DNA from 4 places in the Ferdinandcohnia sp. QZ13 genome. Region 3 is predicted to be linked to each of the others. Evidence: riboswitches for the same ligand, from Rfam matches in the RefSeq annotation. Region 3 holds a riboswitch; each other region holds the start of a gene.

Region 1 (3,156 bases), on a different contig from region 3:
TTTTAGGTGACGATCCTGTTCCATACTTAGATATTTTTTTCATTAATCCAGAACGAATGGACCTTTATGGGAATCTATCAATTGGAGTAGCACTATTTGGGCTTATCATATATCTGTTTTCAGAGATTAAAAGATAGGAGGATTTGTCATGGGCTATATCGAAGAGCTAAGAAAAGTTGTTGGCAACCGACCGCTTAATTTAGTTGGTACGGCAGTTGGAGTAATTAATGAAAAAGGTGAAATCTTGCTTCAGCAACGAAAAGACGGTGTTTGGGGTGTTCCTGGAGGATTTTTAGAATTAGGGGAATCCACAGAAGATGCGGGTAGGAGAGAAGTACTAGAAGAAACAGGGCTGCAAATCGGAAAAATGGAACTAGTAGGCGTGTTTTCCGGAAAAGGCCACTTTGTCAAACTACCAAATGGAGATGAGTTTTATCCCATTACCATCGCTTATATCACAAGAGAGATTGTTGGAGGACAGCTTGACGTGAATCGTGAAGAAGGGCTTGATGTACAGTTCTTTAGTCTCTATTCACTTCCAGAAAACATTAATCCGCTTATTTCCAATTTACTACATACTTACCGGCAAACTAGAAAAGTATAAAAAGCACTTGACAATCTTCAAAAAAATAAATTTACCAATGTTTTTTTAGTCCAATAGTATGATATGATAGTGGTATGTCATCAAAAGGCCTTTCATTCTTAGTGCGATTAAGAATGAAAAGGGGAATTTTGATTTGAAGAAAAGAACATGGACGTATGAAGAAATAGAGTTTCTCAAGGACAATGTAGGTCGAATGAAAATCTCTACGATTGCGAGTCACCTACATAGAACGGAGACGGCCGTTGAATTAAAGATTAAGAGATTAGGGATTTCCAATACAAAGTCTTTCACCGGTCAGTTAACGATGCATGAATTGGCAACTCTATTAAAAATTGATCCAAAGTCTGTAAAGCTTTGGATTGACAACCATGGATTAAAGTACACAAAAAAGGCAACACGAAATACACGGAAATTTTACTTTATTAAACCTGAAGATTTTTGGGATTGGGCAAAGATCAATAAAGACCGAATTGACTTCTCCAAAATTGAAAAAAATGCAATCGTACCTGAACCTAGCTGGGTTGAAGGGGAACGTTCCAAGCAGAAGAGGGTCAATTACCGGTCATGGACTACTGTTGAAATTCATTCCATGATTGAGCTTGTCGCAATGGGTAAACCATTTTCAGACATTGGAAAAAAATTAAACCGTAGCCCAATTAGCATTCAACGTAAATATCAGCGTATGCGTAACGCCATTAGATAAGCAGAATACCAAACTATACAAAAGGCAAAATTGTTGAAAAACAATGACGCAAAGCCACGGGCCTAAGGAGAACTCTCTATGGCGGCCGGGTTGCTATAGAATGGAAGGGTACCTTTATTTGATGACGAAAAAGTGGGAGAGACTAGTTGGTAACTAGCCTCTCCCGTTTTCTTTTTGCTAGCTTATTGATCTAGTGACTTACTATCTAACTCTTTAACGCCATTCATAATTTGTACTGCAAAACCGACACAAGTAAGAATAATACTTAAAGTAAGAAAATATGCTACAAACATGTAACCTTCACCTCATTACAGTATTTTTTCTATTTCTACTTTTAGTATAGTGTGAACCTGTGTAGTAGGCTGTGATGTGTATCACAGAATAGCCTCTTTTTTTGATATTCCTCGTGAAAATTGGAATCAATTCACGTTGTAGTTCTTTTTTTAATGTGATATATTTTTTTAGATAGAAATTGTGATAACGGAAGGATAATTTGCATGAGCTATATAGATGAAGTTCAAAAACGAAGAACATTTGCCATCATCTCACACCCGGACGCTGGGAAAACGACGATGACTGAAAAATTGCTTTTGTTTGGTAACGTGATTCGTGAAGCGGGAACAGTTAAAGGAAAAAAATCAGGAAAATTCGCTGCATCGGACTGGATGGAAATCGAAAAGCAACGTGGAATCTCGGTTACATCAAGTGTGATGAGTTTTCCTTATGAAGACTTTTACGTCAATATTTTGGATACACCAGGACACGAGGATTTCAGTGAGGACACGTATCGGACATTAACGGCTGTTGACAGTGTTGTGATGATCATTGACTCCACAAAGGGTGTTGAGCCACAAACGATTAAGCTTTTCAAAGTTTGTCGAATGAGAGGAATTCCGATTTTTACATTCATTAATAAGCTTGACCGTGAAGGTAAGGATCCACTTGATCTTTTAGCGGAAATTGAAGAGGTGCTTGGGATTGAGTCCTATCCAATGAACTGGCCAGTTGGTATGGGCAAACGATTTTTAGGGATTGTCGACCGTTATAACAATCGGTTCGTTCATTTTACTGGGAACGAAGATGAAAAAATCATTCCTTTAGAGGAGCTAGAGGACGGCAAGCATCCAGCCATTACAGATACACCGGTTTATGACAGTACACAAGATGAGTTACTCCTATTAGATGAAGCTGGAAACAATTTTGATGTGGAGCGTGTCGCTAACGGAGAGCTTACTCCTGTATTTTTTGGTAGTGCACTCGCAAACTTTGGTGTGGAAACATTTTTTAATACATTTTTACGATTCGCATCAGCACCGAAGCCTCGTAAAACAAATCTTGGCCTAGTTCCACCAGAGGACGAAACGTTCTCGGGGTATATTTTTAAAATCCAGGCAAACATGAATACGAAGCACAGGGATCGAATTGCGTTCCTACGTGTCTGCTCTGGAAAGTTTGAACGAGGCATGAGCGTTAACATTACTCGTACCGGTAAATCCATCAAATTGAATCAGACCCAACAATTTATGGCGGCAAGCCGTGAAACAGTTGATGAGGCATATCCTGGGGATATTATTGGTATTTATGACCCGAACGTATATCAAATCGGTGATACATTAATTGCTGGTAAAGAAGATATGCATTATCAAGAGTTACCTGTGTTCCCACCGGAAATGTATCGTAAGGTTCGCGTGAAGAACGTGATGAAGGCGAAGCAATTTAGAAAAGGAATTGAGCAACTCGTACAAGAAGGTGCGATTCAATTATTCAGACAGGAAACAAATGATGATTTCATTCTAGGTGCGGTTGGTCAGCTTCAATATGATGTGTTTGAATATCGATTAGAAGCAGA
Region 2 (3,156 bases), on a different contig from region 3:
TCTTTCTCTAATTACGCAGGAAAAGAAACAATTGGAAATAACTACGTTGACTTTTGAATTTAGGAGGCAATGTGACATGAAAGATAAAAAGCATCATGGAAGCGTGGAAGGAGTGGGGGGACCTCACGATGAACGCTTAGGCACAGGGGAATCGGCTGATTCGTTAACAAAAAGGCAGGGACACCCGGTTACGGATAATCAAAATATCCGAACAGTTGGGAATCGTGGGCCATCCACACTAGAGAATTACGATTTTATTGAAAAGATCTCGCATTTTGACCGTGAACGAGTTCCAGAAAGGGTGGTTCACGCAAGAGGGGCAGGGGCGCACGGGTATTTTGAAGCGTACGGCAAGGTTGACGACGAGCCGGTTTCTAAGTACACTCGAGCAAAGCTGTTTCGGCAGGACCGATGCTTTCTTAGGTAAAAAAAGCTTTGAAATTTGCTAAAAGCCATAGAAACCTCATTAATGACCATAGGGTCCATGCTAACGCCAATAAAAATAAAATAAGAGCCATAGAGGTTGGGCTAACGACCATAGACGATTCGTTATTTACTGTCGTTAACTCAAAAATACTGTTGTTACTGAAGGAATACTATTTTTAATCATAAAATACTGTTTTTAAGCCAGAAATACTATTTTTAGCAAAAAACGAGGCCAAAAGCCCAGTTGCAACCTTACAACTCCCTCACAAACGCATAACTTTTCCGCTCATACCCCTTTTTTTTCGTAAAAGATGTGCCCTATAGGAACTGCTTATAATGTTACTTTCTAGTCAATATTCAAAGAAAATTGAAGAATTTTGTCTAATTTTGTTGAAATTATAGTAGTTTTGTCATATTATAAATAGGTCTAAAGTAATATATTAATGAATATGCTATACGATAACGGCAAACTTATCGAAAGGTAAGGACGCAAAGCCACGAGCCTAAAGCAAACATGCTATGGTAGTCGGGTTACCGAAATGGCGGAGATAGATGACTCCCGTTTATTCGGTTTAGTCATCTTTTTTTGTGCTTCCAGCTTCTTTCATTTTCACACCTTAGGCGCCTTTATCATTCTCAATCTAGCAAAGAATTGGTTTTGGGGTAAAAATATACCGATGTTTTCGGCATTTTTGTTGAAAATAGGTCTTTTTATGATGAAAAATGTTTTTAATTGAAGATTTTCGTGAATCGAAATTTGTTTAAGGAATGAAAGTAATTGTGTTATTGGTCAATATTGATATTAAACAAATGATTCGAAAGAAGGATTTTTTTCATCATGGTCAGACAATATACAACATAAATGAAATGAGAAAAATTGGAACAGAATTTCTTTTTCGGAAAAATCACGAAAATCCTGAATTGATCTTTAGAAGGGCAAAAGAGTTAAATAGGCTTTTTGAATTGGATACAGCATCAATTAGGAAAGCATTTTTTTCGTATTTTTCAAGTGGCCTATCACTTACAGAGGAATTGTTATTCGTAAATGTTTATCCATCTACGATTTTAAATCCTCAATTTCCCTCTTTTATAGAAAGTTTATTACAAGCGTTCCCTAATTCAAGATTTCGTTCAGTATTTGAAATTGTTGAGTCTGAAGTAATAGAGAATATTAATCTCATTAAAGAACGTGTTCGTTTTTTGCAAAAACTGGGATATTTTATCGCAATTGATGATATCGGACACGGATGGGCTTCCTTGTGTACACTTATTGAATTAGAACCCAATTATCTTAAGCTTGAAAGATATTTTTCTATAAATCTACCTAATTCATCTCAGAAACAAAGAATGATTTTATTACTTTTGCAATACTTTTACGACTCTGATACAAAGATAATCTTGGAGGGAGTAGAAACAATAGAAGAATTACATGTAGCACAATCATTGGGTGTGGAGTTTTGTCAAGGATACTTCTTATCCAGACCTCAACCAGTCCTTGTTTGACAGAATTAAGTAAAGTTATGAAAAAAAGATTCTGAAATTAGAATCATCAACTTATGAAGGTTGTAGTTAAAACTAGCAGAAGCAGTTATGTTGATACCTTGATCTAACAGAGAAAAATAAAGATGAAAAGTTGTTTTGAAATCGTGACTTGATATATTTTATGAGATTTATACAAAATCAAAGGTGTAATGCAGGAAATGAGCAAGCAAGATTCATTAATGTAAATAGTTTGTTTATTAAACATACATGAGATAAGTAAAAGATTACTAATTAGTGGCCATGATAGAGTTTTTAATTATAAAAAGCAGATGAAAATTTAGGAATAATGAAGGTGGAAAATTAATGAGTGAAATTACGAATTTTAAAAGTATTAGGACGAAAATTTTATTTGGATTTTTCGTTGTTATTTTGTTAGTTGTTATTTTGGGAGTTTATAACTTTTATGTTACGAAGAAAGCAAACCAAAATATCGAGATTATGGTTGACGACGAAGTTCAATTATTGATAGCAGATGAAAAATTAGTAGCATCCATTGCAAATAGAATTGGAACTGCACGAGGATATGTATTATTTGGTGGTGACTTTAAGGAACGATTTAATGAGTATTCAGAGCAAGGAAAGCAGGCAGAAAAGGTAATTAGGGAGATACAGGTTACCGATGAATTTGATGCTTTAATAAAGCGTACTGTTGATTGGCGAGAAAGCATAACCACTGAAGTGTTTAATGAATACGATGCGGGAAATGAAGAATTGGCACTTAGAAATCTTGAAAAACTTACACCAGAGGCTCGTGATTTAATGTCTGGCTATGAAAAGTTAGCGGCAGAGAGGGAGAAAAGATTAACAGAATTAGGAAAAGATGCAATATCAAATGGTGATAAATCATTAACTGTAACTTCAATAATTACAGTCCTAATTATTGTATTGAGTCTCATTGTTGGTTTTGTAACCTCGTACATTATTTCGAAACCAATCAAAATGGTAGTGGAACGGATGAAACAAATATCAAATGGGGATTTAAAACACGAACCATTGAAAACAAAATCAAAAGATGAGATAGGTGCACTTGTACAATCAGTCAATTTAACGAATGATAGTCTTCGTACTATCGTAGAAGATATAATAGTTGTTTCCGGTGACGTAAAGAGCAGGGGGGAGCAACTTACGCAATACGCTGATGAAGTATTGGCAGGTAGCCAGCAAATTGCAACAACAATGGAAGAGTTA
Region 3 (3,156 bases):
TGCGATTTGTGTTTATATAGGCTTGAAAAAGCAAGTAAAACCAGAAGAAGTCGAAGTAGAGCTTATGTATGATGATGACTACGGGTTCTCCGCTGAAGCATATGTCAACGACCGTAAACAGGTCCTCATTATGGCAAACCTAATCGAAGCGATTCGTTTATGGCTTGGAGAATTTATGAATCGAGACCCATATGCAGGAATTAAGCTTGTATTAGACGATGAAGAAGGCATCATTGCCCATATTAACTAAGAAATGCGCTAATCGTGTCCGCCTGTCGGTGACAAGCACAAGACGAGCGCTGACAGAATGTGCTTTATGCCTTCCTCCAGAGCGTTGGCTTGTGACCTTGAACATGTTGGACAAGAATACTGTAAAAAGCTCATCCAAATGGATGAGCTTTTTTAATTCGCCAAAACTATGCGATTCTTTCCACTTTCTTTTGCAGCGTACAGTGCTTGATCTGCCGCTTTTTTCAACGCATCAACAGTCGTTCCGTTATACGGATAGACACCGACGCCAGTACTAATTGAAACGGTGATTTTTTCATCATCAACGATAAGTGGGTGTTCCGTGTAGTACTCTTTTAACTTAAAGTAAATATCCTTCACACCCAAATCGATGTGGGTTTTAATGAGTATCATGAACTCATCCCCCGCATATCGATAGCCTTCCATGTTATCATCGCAAAGCGTTTTTATGCCGTCTGCAAGGATCTTTAAATATAAATCACCAGCATCATGGCCGAAGCGGTCATTTACTTTCTTTAAATCATCAGAGTCGATCATCATAACTGTAATTTCGCCATCATCATTTCGAATTAATTGTGCTAAATCCTCATGGAAAGCACGATGGTTTTTTAATCCAGTTAATTCGTCTGTACGGGACATTGTATAAATTTTTCCATATAATCGAGCAGTTTCAATCGAGTTGATAACCTGTGCACCGATCATTTGCAAAAGATCCTCGTGCTCCTTCCGATAGGCGAAATCCCTATAGCTTTGCGCCGAAATGACACCTTTTACTTGATCATCCATCACAACTGGTACGAAAAGACAAGATCTTGTGTCTTGCTCCCCTTCCCCCATTTTCGTATCATACTCAATGTTTTGATTTCGATGTTTGAGGTGAACGATTTCTCGTGTTTTAATAACCTTTGATGTGTAATTTTCACCAAACTCTACGGTGCTAGGTGGAGCAGGCTCACCATTATCCATAATAAAAATCATTTGAATATGCGCATCACCTGGATTATGCAAGGCAATGTAAAACGAATCCGTTGGCATAACACGTGAAACCATCTCATAGGATTTCTGAAGAAGAACGCTTTCATTTAGGGTTTTGCTGCAAATTTGGGCAAATTCATGAAGGATACGGTAATGCTTGTTCATCCAATGCATATTTTCCATTTGTTCGTTCATTTGTTGGAGTTGGGTTAAAAGGGTGTTAGTAATCTCTTGTTCTTCTTGTTCCTGACCAATTTCGTCAAAAAAGCTACGAGTCTCGTCAGAAATCAGATTCTTTTCGGAACCAACCTTGTCGATTAATTCGCTTAGTTTTCTTAGTACGTTCAGATTCTGGATGGTTTTCTTCATGCATAATCACTTCCAAAATTTTTTAAAGGATGTTCAAAAGATCGGTTAAAAATGTCACATCGAGTGAGGAACTTCAACTAAATGCCAACATCCTGTGGAAGCATGCTGACTTGTTTCTGGAGTTCCTCACGTATACTACATACGCTGGTAAAGCTTCACCGTCTTAAAATGTCGTCACATAGGAAGAGGCAATTTTGTAGACGCGCGGTCCTTTTCCCGTCTTTTTGAACATGCTAATTTATCCAAAAATCTAGTAAAATAGTAGCAACAACTTACTTAATGGTATAAAAAAAAAGACTAATCACATACCGATTAATCTTCGCTCTTACGATACGAGTTTTACTCGGCAACTGGCTGGCATGTCCAACTGGACTTAGCCCCTATAGTTTTGCGTCTTCATCTTTCAATGAATTTGCCTTTCCTTTATACAATTATCTTTAAAGAAAGATTATTTTAAATTGTACTATAATTATATTTCTATTTTCACATTTGGTCAATGGAATTGACATCACCTTTTTCTAAAAATGTTAATTTATTCCTACGACTAATTTACTAGTTGCTTTTTTCGGTCAATATACTATCTTGTAATTTATACTTTTACACCTTGACTTTATGAATGTTATTGAATTTTTTGCCGATTCGTGTATAATTATGCCGGATTACACAAAAACTATCATTTTATTTTATATAGAAAGAAGGGGGTTGCTATGAACAGTATACCTATTATCCAGTTTAAAAATGTGACGAAACAATATGACAATGACCCACCTGTCCTTAACAATGTCAGCTTTGAAATTGAAAGAGGAAAGTTTTATACCCTTCTTGGTCCATCTGGATGTGGAAAAACAACGATATTGCGTTTGATTGCAGGATTTATCGAACCCTCAGATGGAGAGGTTTATTTTAATGGTAAAAAAGTAAACACCACACCTGCCAATAAGCGTCAGGTTAATACAGTGTTTCAGGATTACGCGTTATTTCCACATCTTAATGTATATGAGAATGTTGCCTTTGGCTTACGAATAAAAAAAATGAAGCAATCGGAAATCGATAAAAAAGTGAAAGAAGCCCTAAGCTTCGTTAACCTTACTGGCTATGAAAATCGTGAAATTAGAGAAATGTCTGGTGGTCAAAGACAACGTGTGGCAATTGCTCGAGCAATCGTGAATGAGCCAGAGATTATTTTATTGGATGAGCCATTATCAGCACTCGATTTAAAGCTTCGTACGGAAATGCAATATGAGCTTCGTGACCTTCAAAAGCGCCTTGGTATTACCTTTATCTTTGTCACACATGACCAAGAGGAAGCACTTGCTATGTCTGATGAGATTTTTGTATTGAATAAAGGAAACATACAACAAAGTGGCACCCCTATCGATATATATGACGAACCAATCAATCGCTTTGTCGCTGATTTTATCGGAGAATCGAATATCGTAAAAGGAAAAATGCATCGTGACTTTTTAGTTGAATTTGTTGGAAAGACATTTGACTGTGTTGACCAAGGTTTTTCAGACAATGAGCCCGTTGAAATTGTTATCCGCCCTGAAGATTTAGAAATTA
Region 4 (3,156 bases), on a different contig from region 3:
ACAGCGCATTGGACGTATTCATCGTCTTGGTCAGGAAAAGGATGTTCATATTTATAATTTCGCAACGAAGAACACGGTTGAAGAGCATATTTTAAAGCTATTATATGAAAAAATTAATTTGTTTGAACGTGTCATTGGTCAACTAGATGATATTTTAACGAGGCTGGATCTTGGTAATATTGAAGATCATATACAAGATATCATGCTTCGATCTCGGAGTGAGGGTGAAATGAGAATTAAAATGGAAAATTTAACTTCGATTATTAGTTTTGAAGAACAAAATGAGGGTGAGCAGCGTGCAGCAACAGGAAATCGTTAATTTTCTTGAGAATTATTTTGTTTCAAATCATTGTGAAATTCTTGAAAGACATCCTGGGTATATGACCGTGCAATTGACAATTGATTTGGATAAACAACTCATGAACCGCCCCTTTTATTGGACATATGTTGAAAAAACAGGTGGAGAACCGAATCCGATGAAGCTAACATTGATTACAGATCGTGACCAAACGCCCGACAGTGTAAAAGGTGACTTTATCCATTTCGGTGCTCCTCGCTTGCACCAAATTTTTGAATCTACAAAAAAGCTAGCAAGCTATATTCGATTGTATCAACAAAAGCCTCCGGGTACTCAAGGAAATACTCCCCTTTTCCCTTGGCTAGGGTTGAATGTAAAGGTTTCCTATAAAAGTGACCGTAAACGTGACGTGTTAATGTCACTGGGCTTACAGCTAATCAACGGAATCATTGTTGAGGATTTTCAGGAAAAACTTGAAAAACTACCACTCACACCAAAAATTCCTGATTTAACGTATACAATGTCACCGTTAGTTAAACCTCAAAGTGGTGTCAATCGTCTTCAGCAATATGTGAGAGGCTATGTGGAATCACAGGATCATGCATGGGCAGATGAAGCGAGACAACGCTGGGACGAGGATTTAGCTCTGTTAGATGCCTTTTATGAGGGAATTGACGAAAAACCAGAGAGCTATGAAATTGAAAAAGAAGCACTTAAGGACCAATACGAACCGAAAGTTCTTGTCGAAATTATCAATGGCGGATTGTTTTATCTTTGTCAAAATGCGATCTGAAATAGGCCTATCCCCATTTTTGGGGGTAGGTTACATTTTTTTAAGGTGATTTCTAAAAAATCGTTCGACAAATACCTTGCATTTCATTGGAAAAATTACAAAAAATCGTTTTAGAATATCGTTATACATTAACCATACCTTTTAACTAGTTAACAAATCATAGGCCCTTCTCCCTGTTCTTCGAGTTTGTTCTACATAAACAGGAGTATTTAACCACTATTCGATAGTTTACACGTTTAATTATCAGTCTTTTATAAATATTTTGATATCGACAGTTTTTTACAGAAAAAGTAATTTCTGTGTTTTATACTTCTTAATGTAATACAAAGGTTCTATACATATATGGACTATCGTGTTAGGTCAGTCAGCTAAGGTTTGAACAGACAAAGGCAAACCTATTGAAAAATAGGGACGCAAAGTCACAGATCTAAGGTTGTAGATTACAATTATGATGGCTGGACTGCCTGGAATACTAATGTATTTTGGGAGGAAATCAAATGTTAAATGAAGTACAATTCAAAAATGAGCAATTGGATCAGGAATGGATCGACCTTATATTAGAAGCAGTGGAGATGGGAATGAGCATCCAGGATATTCAAGCTTTCCTCCAAAGTAAAACAGCATAACAGACCTAATAATTCATACAGGAACTTCAACAAAATAGAAACAATTGGATGCCAAAGAACTCGGTTAATATACCGGGTTCTTTATACTATTTACATTTTTTATGTTCTTATTATAAAACATATTCTTCGTTATATGTTATAATAAAAATAGGAAGGAAGGTGAAAAGTAATGATTGGACAACGTATTAAAACATATCGTCTACAAAAACAATTATCACTATCTGAACTAGCAGATCGTGCAGGAGTTGCCAAATCATACTTGAGCTCAATCGAACGGAATCTCCAATCAAATCCTTCTATCCAGTTTCTTGAAAAAATATCTACAGTACTAGGCGTAACAGTAAACGAATTACTCCACGAACAATCAGAGCCTGAAAGGGTAGAACTTGATTCAGAATGGACAAGGCTTGTACGAGAGGCAATGAAATCAGGAGTTTCCAAAGAGGAATTTCGATCATTCTTAGAATTCAACAAATGGAAAATGAACAATAAATAGAAAATGCTTCGGCGACATCGTTGCCTGAAGCATTTTTTATTTTATATGTATGTTTCGAAAGCGGTATGGGATTCAGATAGATGGGTAGTTGTGTATTTCTTATGTAGAGTCGTATGAAAAACATCACCAGCATCACGTGCACGAAGGCTTGAAAGATCGGCTTGACATATCGGGCAGTCCCATTCACCATACTTACTGCTACAAAAGGAAGGCTGGCTACATTTTGGGCATGTTTTCGTATACATTGGGTTTCCTCCATTTAAGATATTTGAATAATCCAATAGCCATGGAGGGAAATAACATAGACGTAGAAAGCAGTAGCTACATAGGATAAAGTATGAATTATTTTACTCACTGGAAAACGAATTATGAAAATAAGTACAATTAAAAATATGGAAAGCATTGCTTTTACAAAAAGAAATAAAAATGGATGGATTTCGTATAATGAAAACATTATCGGGTTTGCTTCAGAAATATGGCCCCAAAGTATTCCAAAATGGGTAATACATGCGTCTAATAGATTTAAGTTTGCTAGGAGTATGAGGATAAATTTCATTAAGAACCTCACTAAATTAATATGAATCCATGATGAGAATCTTTTAAAAAATACACAGCGTTGTCAATGGAGAGAAATAGTCAGCTCCTATTTCTAATTAAAACATTTCTTAATAAAGAACATCATTGCAAATACAATCACCTTATCAATCTATATAGATTAGCGAACGGTTTTTAAGCGTTTTCTTTTTAAAATTAAAAATAAAATACTGCCGCTTAAGACTAAAGCAATTCCTACAATTAAAACGTTAAAGGTATTGGTTCCCGTCTTGGGAAGTTTTGGCCCGTCAACAGGAAGTGCCCCACCTAATGTACCTTCTGCATAGAATTTAAGTTCAACCTCAGTTGTTAAACCTTGATATTCATTACCTAAATGGGACGGAAATTC

The links. Region 3 has a riboswitch for cyclic di-GMP ahead of RGU12_RS11315 (sensor domain-containing diguanylate cyclase). Riboswitches for the same ligand answer to the same signal wherever they lie in the genome.
Region 1: another riboswitch for cyclic di-GMP. It lies ahead of RGU12_RS19310 (peptide chain release factor 3); the one in region 3 lies ahead of RGU12_RS11315 (sensor domain-containing diguanylate cyclase).
Region 2: another riboswitch for cyclic di-GMP. It lies ahead of RGU12_RS20740 (EAL domain-containing protein); the one in region 3 lies ahead of RGU12_RS11315 (sensor domain-containing diguanylate cyclase).
Region 4: another riboswitch for cyclic di-GMP. It lies ahead of RGU12_RS15435 (anti-repressor SinI family protein); the one in region 3 lies ahead of RGU12_RS11315 (sensor domain-containing diguanylate cyclase).

The regions. Positions count from the first base shown of each region.
Region 1 covers NZ_JAVIVW010000015.1:1,121,066-1,124,221, reverse strand. The annotation lists gene RGU12_RS19325 (hypothetical protein) at 1-137, shown strand, start outside; gene RGU12_RS19320 (NUDIX hydrolase) at 149-604, shown strand; gene RGU12_RS19315 (DNA-binding protein) at 738-1,307, shown strand; cyclic di-GMP riboswitch class I at 1,321-1,405, shown strand; gene RGU12_RS19310 (peptide chain release factor 3) at 1,805-3,156, shown strand, end outside.
Region 2 covers NZ_JAVIVW010000015.1:1,344,851-1,348,006, reverse strand. The annotation lists partial or broken gene RGU12_RS20745 (catalase) at 77-406, shown strand; cyclic di-GMP riboswitch class I at 881-965, shown strand; gene RGU12_RS20740 (EAL domain-containing protein) at 1,207-1,929, shown strand; gene RGU12_RS20735 (methyl-accepting chemotaxis protein) at 2,272-3,156, shown strand, end outside.
Region 3 covers NZ_JAVIVW010000001.1:2,320,998-2,324,153, forward strand. The annotation lists gene RGU12_RS11310 (YxcD family protein) at 1-250, shown strand, start outside; gene RGU12_RS11315 (sensor domain-containing diguanylate cyclase) at 403-1,593, opposite strand; cyclic di-GMP riboswitch class I at 1,936-2,020, opposite strand; gene RGU12_RS11320 (ABC transporter ATP-binding protein) at 2,301-3,156, shown strand, end outside.
Region 4 covers NZ_JAVIVW010000015.1:348,539-351,694, forward strand. The annotation lists gene RGU12_RS15425 (DEAD/DEAH box helicase) at 1-319, shown strand, start outside; gene RGU12_RS15430 (YqhG family protein) at 297-1,091, shown strand; cyclic di-GMP riboswitch class I at 1,470-1,559, shown strand; gene RGU12_RS15435 (anti-repressor SinI family protein) at 1,589-1,717, shown strand; gene RGU12_RS15440 (helix-turn-helix domain-containing protein) at 1,887-2,213, shown strand; gene RGU12_RS15445 (hypothetical protein) at 2,255-2,458, opposite strand; gene RGU12_RS23775 (DUF5658 family protein) at 2,473-2,769, opposite strand; gene RGU12_RS15450 (TasA family protein) at 2,929-3,156, opposite strand, start outside.